Regions from separate parts of the Pseudarthrobacter sp. TE9888 genome, predicted to be linked through region 2. Evidence: riboswitches for the same ligand, from Rfam matches in the RefSeq annotation. Region 2 holds a riboswitch; the other holds the start of a gene.
The links. Region 2 has a riboswitch for glycine ahead of cycA (D-serine/D-alanine/glycine transporter). Riboswitches for the same ligand answer to the same signal wherever they lie in the genome.
Positions count from the first base shown of each region.

Region 1: linked by a shared signal. The riboswitch ahead of gcvP (aminomethyl-transferring glycine dehydrogenase) and the one ahead of cycA (D-serine/D-alanine/glycine transporter) in region 2 are both predicted to bind glycine.

Region 1 covers NZ_JBWBRD010000002.1:2,252,638-2,257,052, forward strand. Annotated here, with positions in the region: gene ACZ9J7_RS11135 (MFS transporter) at 1-1,073, opposite strand, end outside; gene ACZ9J7_RS11140 (TetR/AcrR family transcriptional regulator) at 1,156-1,692, shown strand; glycine riboswitch at 1,788-1,885, shown strand; gene gcvP (aminomethyl-transferring glycine dehydrogenase) at 2,078-4,415, shown strand, end outside.
Region 2 covers NZ_JBWBRD010000002.1:1,843,699-1,848,113, forward strand. Annotated here, with positions in the region: gene gcvP (aminomethyl-transferring glycine dehydrogenase) at 1-1,264, opposite strand, end outside; glycine riboswitch at 1,418-1,517, opposite strand; glycine riboswitch at 1,829-1,926, shown strand; gene cycA (D-serine/D-alanine/glycine transporter) at 2,079-3,590, shown strand; gene purU (formyltetrahydrofolate deformylase) at 3,587-4,415, shown strand, end outside.

The DNA.
Region 1 (4,415 bases), 410 kb from region 2:
CTGTAGCCAATGGCGCTGAAGGACAGCCCCGCGGCCACGACAAACCCCGGGCGGACCTTGCGGACCAGCGGCACCACCACCAGGCCTGCCACCACCGTGGCCGCCAGCGCGGGGAGCATTGCGACGCCTGCCGCGGACGGGGTCATGCCTCCGATGAGCTGGAGGTGCTGGGCAAGGAAAAGGATGAAGCCGTTGAAGGAAAACAGGGCCAGGATATTGGCGCTGATGGCCATGCTGAATACCTTGTTCCGGAACAGGGACATGTCCAGCAGCGGGTGCTCCAGCCGGTGCTGGCGCCGCACGAACACAACGCCCATGGCCAGGCCGAAGGCAATGCTGCCCAGCCCGGCAGCGCCCGGACCCTCGGTGGCCACTGTTTTGATGCCGTAGACCACGGGCACCATGACCAGCATGGAGAGCGCGATGCTGGCGACATCCACCCTGCCCGGCGCGGGGTCCTTCGATTCCGGGATGAGGGCCGGACCCAGCGCCAGCAGGGGGAGCATGAGCGGCACCGATACCAGGAAGACGGCGCCCCACCAGAAGTGCTCCACCAGCCATCCGCCCAGTATCGGCCCCAGGGCGGCGCCGCCGGAAAAGCCCGCGGCCCAGATGGCCACGGCCAGTCGCCGGCGGTTGGGCTCCGGGAAAATGTTGCGGATCAGCGACAACGTGGACGGCATCAGCATGGCGCCGAAGAACCCCAGCGCGGCCCGGCCGGCGATCAGCCACTCAGGCGTGGGCGCAAAGGCCGTGGCGGCGGACAGTCCGGCGAAGCCCAGGCTGCCGATGACCAGCAGGCGCCGCCGCCCGATCCGGTCGCCGAGGCTGCCCATCGACACCAACAGGCCGGCCAGGACCAGCGGATAGGCGTCAACGATCCACAGCAGTTGCACGCCGCCGGGTTCCAGGGCCTGGGAGATGGCGGGAAGTGCGAAGGTCAGTGCCGTGTTGTCCACCGCCACCAGCAGGACGGGAAACATCAGCAGGCCGAGCGCAAGCCAGTCGCGCCATGGGCGGCGTGTGGGGGTGCCGTCCCCGTGGACTGCTGTGGGGCTGATGGAGGTCGTCATTCCATAACTGTACCGTCTGGACGGTATAGTTTGAAACTGGCATATTCCCGATTCGGACCCGCCTGAGGGCATGATGGGAGGCATGCCCCGAAAGCCTGTCGCCCGTGATGCGGTCCTCGACGCCTTCGAGTCCCTGCTGATCGACGTGGGGGAGCGCGCCGCCACCCTTGACGCCGTGGCCCGCAAGGCCGGCGTGTCCAAGGGCGGCCTGCTCTACCACTTTCCCAACAAGGAAGCATTGATTGCCGTGCTGCTGGACCGGTTGGAGGGCCTGGCCCGGGCAGACGCCGACGCGATGGCTTCGGCCGATGAAGGGGCTGCGGCCTACTTCATCCGTTCTTCGGTGTGGGCAGACACTCCGCTGGACCGTGTCATCGTGGCGGCCACCCGCCTGGCGGAGGTGGCGCATGAAGAGACGCGGCGCCGGTTCGCCGCCATCCAGCGACGGTGGCTGGATGAGATTGCGGCGGATGTTGGACCCGGCCTGGCCAAGGCTGTCCTGTACATGGGGGACGGGCTGTACTTCAACGCCATGCTGTCCGTGGGGCCTGCCCCGGAGGCGGGCGCCGGTTCCGATGTGGAGGAGCTCCTGGCCGCCCTGGAGCGGCTCCGCAGGTAGCCCCGACCATTTGCCCGGAGGGGTTGGGGCGTAGGACAATGGAGAGTTGTGAGGGCTGTCATCGGCCGTCATGATCGCAACAAATGAATAGCCTTTGATCTGCGGCGGGAGAGTCCTGCCCGAAGCACAGGCAGGCGCCGTAGGAGCAAATCCTCCCCGGGAATCTCACAGGCCCCTGTACCGCCGCGGCGAGGCACCTCTGGAAAGCAGCAGGCAGCTTCCGTTCCCCTGTGAAGGGGCCGGCATGACTGTTGTGCTCACCGACGGTGCAAGCGGTTCCTGCCCAGGCAGGCAACGCGGAAACTCTCAGGTCCAATACAGAGCGGGGAGGGACCCGGATAGCTGTGGCGTACCCTGCGCCGCCTGAACAAAATGGAGTTCCTTCGTGTCGGTTACCCCAGCCCCCACCACTTTCGTCGACCGCCACATTGGTGCACGCCGCCAGGATGACATCGACACCATGCTCAAGGCCGTTGGCTACGGCACGGTCGACGCACTGGTCGATACCGCCGTCCCCAAGGTCATCCGCCAGGAAACCGCACTCCGCCTGCAGGACGCACTCAGTGAAGTTGAGGTGCTTGCAGAACTCCGCCGGCTCGCCGCCAAGAACAAAACGGCCGTGCAGCTGATCGGCCAGGGCTACTACGACACCGTCACGCCTGCAGTGATCCGCCGGAACGTGCTGGAAGCCCCGGCCTGGTACACCGCCTACACGCCGTACCAGCCCGAGATTTCCCAGGGCCGGCTCGAGGCGCTGCTGAACTTCCAGACCATGGTCCAGGACCTGGTGGGCCTGCCCATCGCCAACGCGTCCCTGCTCGATGAAGCCACCGCCGTGGCCGAGGCCGTGCTGCTGATGCGCCGCTCCAACAAGGCCAAGCCTGCAGCGGACGGCAAGACTGTCCTGGACATCGACGTGCTGCCGCAGACCATCGCCATCGTCAAGGGCCGCGCCGAGGCGCTCGGCTTCGAGGTTGAGGTCGCCGACCTGTCCAACGGCCTGCCCGACGGCGACATCAACGGGATCGTGCTCCAGCAGCCCGGCGCCTCCGGCCGGGTCTGGGACCAGTCCGCCACTATTGCGGCGGCGAAGGAACGCGGCGCGCTGGTCACCGTGGCCGCTGACCTGCTGGCCCTGACCCTGATCACCCCTCCGGGCGAGCAGGGCGCCGACATCGCCGTCGGCTCCACCCAGCGCTTCGGGGTCCCGTTGTTCTTCGGTGGCCCGCACGCCGCCTACATGGCTGTCCGCAAGGGCCTGGAGCGGTCGCTGCCCGGCCGCCTGGTGGGGGTGTCCAAGGACGACGCAGGGGTGCCCGCGTACCGCCTGGCGCTGCAGACCCGCGAGCAGCACATCCGCCGCGAAAAGGCCACATCCAACATCTGCACCGCGCAGGCCCTGCTGGCCATCGTCTCCTCGATGTACGCCGTCTACCACGGCCCCGACGGGCTGAAGGCGATCGCGGAAACGACGCACGGCCACGCCCGGGTGCTGGCGGCCTCGCTGGCAGCTGCCGGTGTGGAGGTGCTGCACACGAGCTTCTTCGACACCCTTACCGTCCGCGTCCCCGGACGCGCTGCCGCGCTTGTCGCCGATGCCGAAGCGCGCGGCATCAACCTGCGTTCCATCGACGCCGATACCGTGGGCATCTCGCTCGACGAAACCACGACGGCGGCCATCGTCGCCGACGTCGCGGACGTCTTTGGGGCCTCCGTTGCCGCGGCTGAAGGCTTCGGACTGGAGGCCGCCGTCGGACGTTCCTCCGACTACCTGCAGCACCCGGTGTTCAACACGCACCGGTCTGAAACCCAGCTGCTGCGCTACATCCGGAAGCTGTCGGACCGGGACCTGGCGCTGGACCGCACCATGATCCCGCTGGGCTCGTGCACCATGAAGCTGAATGCCACCGCCGAGATGGAAGCCATCTCCTGGCCGGAGTTCGCCTCCATCCACCCCTTCGCCCCGGACTCCCAGACCGAAGGCTGGCGTGAACTGATTGCCGACCTGGAGGCGGACCTGACCGCGATCACCGGGTACGACCAGGTGTCCATCCAGCCCAATGCCGGATCCCAGGGCGAGCTCGCCGGCCTGCTGGCCATCCGCGGCTACCACCACTCCCGCGGGGAAGAGCAGCGCAACGTCTGCCTCATTCCCGCCTCCGCCCACGGCACCAACGCCGCCTCGGCAGTCCTGGCCGGCATGAAGGTCGTCGTCGTCGCCACCGCAGCGGACGGCACCATCAACCACGATGACCTGACGGCCAAGATCGAGGCCCACAAGGATGTCCTGTCCTGCATCATGATCACGTACCCGTCCACCCACGGCGTCTACGACGGGGACGTCCGTGAGGTCTGCGACGCCGTGCACGCGGCCGGCGGCCAGGTCTACATCGACGGCGCCAACCTGAACGCCCTGGTGGGCCTGGCCCAGCCCGGCAAGTTCGGCGGCGACGTCTCCCACCTGAACCTGCACAAGACCTTCTGCATCCCCCACGGCGGCGGCGGACCCGGCGTCGGACCCGTGGCAGCCAAGGCCCACCTGGCACCGTTCATGCCCGGCGACGCCAACAAGGCAGCGCATGAGGAAGGCCACGGGGTCGCGATCTCGGCTTCCCGCTTCGGTTCGGCCGGCGTCCTGCCGATCTCCTGGGCGTACGTGAAGCTCATGGGCGGCGAAGGCCTGACCGAGGCCACCAAGTCCGCGCTGCTCGCAGCCAATTACG
Region 2 (4,415 bases):
CACCGATGGTGTCCGCGTCGATGTAGCGCAGGTTGATGCCGCGTGCTTCAGCCGCGGTGATGACCTTGGCGGCCTTGCCGGGAACGGAGACCGTGACCGTATCGAAGAAGGTCTCGGTGGCCAGTTCCCGTCCGGCGACCTTGAGGGTGGTGGCGAGGGCGCGGGCGTTGTTGTGGACGCGCTCGGCGATGGCCTTCAGTCCGTCCGGGCCGTGGTAGACGGCGTAGAAGGAGGACACGATGGCCAGCAGGGCCTGGGCGGTGCAGATGTTGGATGTGGCCTTCTCGCGGCGGATGTGCTGCTCGCGGGTCTGGAGTGCCAGGCGGTAGGCGGGCAGGCCGGCGTCGTCCTTGGACACACCCACCAGGCGGCCGGGCATGGAACGCTCCAGGCCCTTGGCGACGGCCATGTAGGCGGCGTGCGGGCCACCGAAGAACAGCGGTACGCCGAAACGCTGGGTGGAGCCGACGGCGATGTCGGCGCCCTGCTCACCGGGAGGGGTGATCAGGGTCAGGGCCAGCAGGTCAGCGGCCACGGTGACCAGCGCGCCGCGTTCCTTGGCCTCGGCGATGACGCCTGCGTGGTTGAAGACGCGGCCGGAGACGCCGGGCTGCTGGAGCACGATCCCGTTGATCGCGCCTTCAGGGAGGCCCTTGGACAGGTCGGCGACCTCAACCTCGAAGCCGAGCGCCTCGGCGCGGCCCTTGACGATGGCGATGGTCTGCGGCAGCACGTCGGCGTCCAGGACGGTCTTGCCGTCGCGGGCGTCCTTGTTCTTGTTGGCGCGGCGCATCATCAGCACGGCCTCGGCCACGGCGGTGGCTTCATCCAGCAGCGAGGCGTTGGCGATGGGCAGGCCCACGAGATCCTGGACCATGGTCTGGAAGTTCAGCAGCGCCTCGAGCCGGCCCTGGGAAATCTCGGGCTGGTACGGCGTGTAGGCGGTGTACCAGGCCGGGGCTTCCAGCACGTTCCGGCGGATCACGGCCGGTGTGACGGTGTCGTAGTAGCCCTGCCCGATCATCTGGACAGCGGTCTTGTTCTTGGCGGCGAGCCTGCGCAGTTCCGCAAGCACCTCAACCTCGCTCAGGGCGCCCTTGAGCGCGAGCGGCTTGGACTGGCGGATCGAAGTGGGGACAGCGATGTCCACCAAACCGTCAACGCTGTCGTAGCCAACGGCCTTGAGCATGGTGTCGACGTCAGCCTGGCGGCGCGCACCAATGTGCCGGTCCGCGAAGACAGACGGTTGGGATTGAATCGTCATGAGGAACTCCAGGTTTGGCCGGCCACGGGTGGCTCGGCATGGATCGGGTCCCTCCCCGCTCTGTATTGGACCTGAGAGATTCCGCAAACCCAGCAAAGGCCTGCTTGCACCGTCGGTGAGTGCCGCCGGAGCAGCACTGCTTTCCAGAGTCGCCTCGCCGTGACGGTACATGGGCCTGAGAGATTCCTGGGGAGGATTTGCTCCTACGGCGCCTGCCCGGTGATGGCCGGGAGAACTCTCCCGCCACAGCTCGAAAGGCTTATTGAAATGTGGGTGATTCGGCTCACAAGTTACAGGATGGCGGTCCCGGGGAGCAAATCGGTCCGTCATGAAGCACGCCGGCGGGACCGTTACGCAGGTGCTGTCATGGCGGGCTTGACTTTTGTTCGTGACCGACGCCACACTGAACCCCGTGATCCGGCCGGGCAGCGGAACTGGCCCAAAGAACGCTGGGCGCTCCGTCGCCGGCTGTGATTGCCGGAGGCCCAAAAATGCGCCGTGCGGCTTGAAGTCCACAGCGGATGCACTCCGATAACTGAACACTGATTTACCAATCAACGCTTTTGACCTGCGGCGGGAGAGCCCTGCCGGTACGTTCAGCAGGCGCCGTAGGAGCAAACCCTCCCCAGGAAACTCTCAGGCCCACGTACCGCCGCGGTGAGGCAACTCTGGAAAGCAGCCAGGCCCTGTCCTGGCTCACCGACGGTGCAAGCACGCCATCCGGCGCGTGGAAACTCTCAGGTCCCAGACAGAGCGGGGAGGAAATCCAATCTTTGCGACACCCCGGGTGCCGCTCGAACGATGGAGTTCCTCAATGACGACCCATTCCCCGACGTCCCCCGGCGGCGGAGCACCGCACCTGGAGCGGCAGCTCAGCAACCGCCACATCCAACTGATCGCCATCGGCGGCGCAATCGGCACCGGCCTGTTCATGGGTTCCGGAAAGACCATTTCGGCAGCCGGCCCCTCGGTGATCTTCGTGTACATGATCATCGGCTTCATGCTGTTCTTCGTCATGCGTGCCATGGGAGAACTGCTGCTCAGCAACCTCAACTACAAGTCCTTCAGCGATTTCGCCGCCGACCTGCTGGGCCCCTGGGCCGGCTTCTTCACGGGCTGGACCTACTGGTTCTGCTGGGTCATCACCGGCATCGCCGATGTCATTGCCATTGCAGGCTACTCCCGTGAACTGTGGCCCGGGGTGCCCCTGTGGATTCCCGGCCTGGCCACCGTCGCCATCCTGCTCCTGCTGAACCTCACCACCGTCAAGGCCTTTGGCGAGACGGAGTTCTGGTTCGCGTTGATCAAGATCGTTGCCATTGCCGCCCTGATCATCGTTGGCCTGTTCATGATCTTCTCCGGTTTCCAGTCCGACGCCGGACCTGCCACCTTCACCAACCTGTGGAGCCACGGCGGATTCTTCCCGAACGAGTTCATGGGCTTCGTGGCCGGCTTCCAGATCGCCGTCTTCGCCTTCGTGGGCATCGAACTGGTGGGCACGACCGCCGCCGAGGCCAAGAACCCTGAGCGGAACCTGCCCAAGGCCATCAACTCCATCCCCATCCGCGTGCTGCTCTTCTACGTAGGTGCCCTCATCATCCTGATGGCGGTCACCCCCTGGACCGAGTTCAGGGCAGGCCACAGCCCGTTCATCGCCATGTTCTCGCTGGCGGGCCTGGGTGCCGCGGCCACCGTGGTCAACCTCGTGGTGCTGAGCTCCGCAATGTCCTCCGCGAACTCCGGCATCTACTCCACCTCGCGTATGGTCTTTGGCCTTGCCCAGGAAGGCGACGCTCCGGACGTCTTTGGCAAACTGTCCCGCCGGAAGGTGCCCCAGAACGCACTGTTCCTCTCCTGCGTGCTGCTGCTCTCCGGCGTCGTCCTCATGTATGCGGGCCAGGACGTGGGCAAGGCCTTCGACATGGTGACCACCGTCTCCGCCGTCTGCTTTGTTTTTGTCTGGTCGATCATCCTGGCCAGCTACATCGCCTTCCGCCGCCGCCGGCCGCACCTGCATGAAGCATCGAAGTTCAAGATGCCCGGCGGTGTTGCCATGGTCTGGGTGGTCTTCGCCTTCTTCGGCTTCGTGATCTGGACCCTCACCACCCAGCCGGACACCCTGGTGGCCCTGCTGGTCACCCCGGTCTGGTTCATCCTGCTGGGCGCTGCGTGGTTCGTCCTCCGCCGCCGGCCCGCACACCAGGCCCGTTTTGCCACGTTCCAGGCTGAACTGCAGGCAGACCAGGACTTCACCGACGCCGCATCCGGCAAGGCTGTCCGTCCGGGTGCCGCCGCAGAAGCGGGGGAAGAGCGGGTCAAGCGGTGATCGGCACGGAAGCCCGCACGTCGCAGGCCGGCACGGCTGCGGCCGGGCAGCTCCAGTCCCTGGTGCCGGAAACGGGCAACGAATTCGTGCTGACGTTCCATTGCCCGGATGCCCTTGGCATTGTCCAGGCGGTGGCGGCGTACCTCCTGGAGCAGGAATGCTACATCGTGGACATCAAACAGTTCGGCGACAGGGCAAGCGGTCGGTTCTTCATGCGCGTCCACGTCACCTCACAGGTAGAGGTGGAACTCGACCGCCTCCGGGCCGGTTTTGAACAGGTGGCCCAGGAATGGCAGATGGACTGGCGCCTGGAACGCCATGGCCGCAAGCAGCCCATCCTGGTGATGGTGTCCAAGTACGACCACTGCCTCAACGACCTCCTGTTCCGCGCCCGCAGCGGTGAGTTGCCCGTCCGGATTGCCGCCGTGGTGTCCAACCACCCGGACCTGGAACCCCTGGCCGCCTGGCATGGTGTTCCGTTCCACCACATCCCGGTCACGCCGGACACCAAGGCGGAAGCCGAGGATCGCCTGCTGGAGCTGGTGGACCAGTACGCCGTTGAACTGGTGGTGCTGGCCCGCTACATGCAGGTGCTCAGCGATGAAGCCACTACGCGCCTTAGCGGCAAGGCCATCAACATCCACCATTCGTTCCTGCCCAGCTTCAAGGGGGCAAAGCCGTACCACCAGGCCTACGAACGGGGTGTCAAGACGGTGGGTGCCACTGCCCATTACGTCAACTCGGAACTGGACGAAGGGCCGATCATTTCGCAGCAGGTCATCGAAGTGGACCACACGTATTCCGCTTCGGACCTGGTTGCGGTTG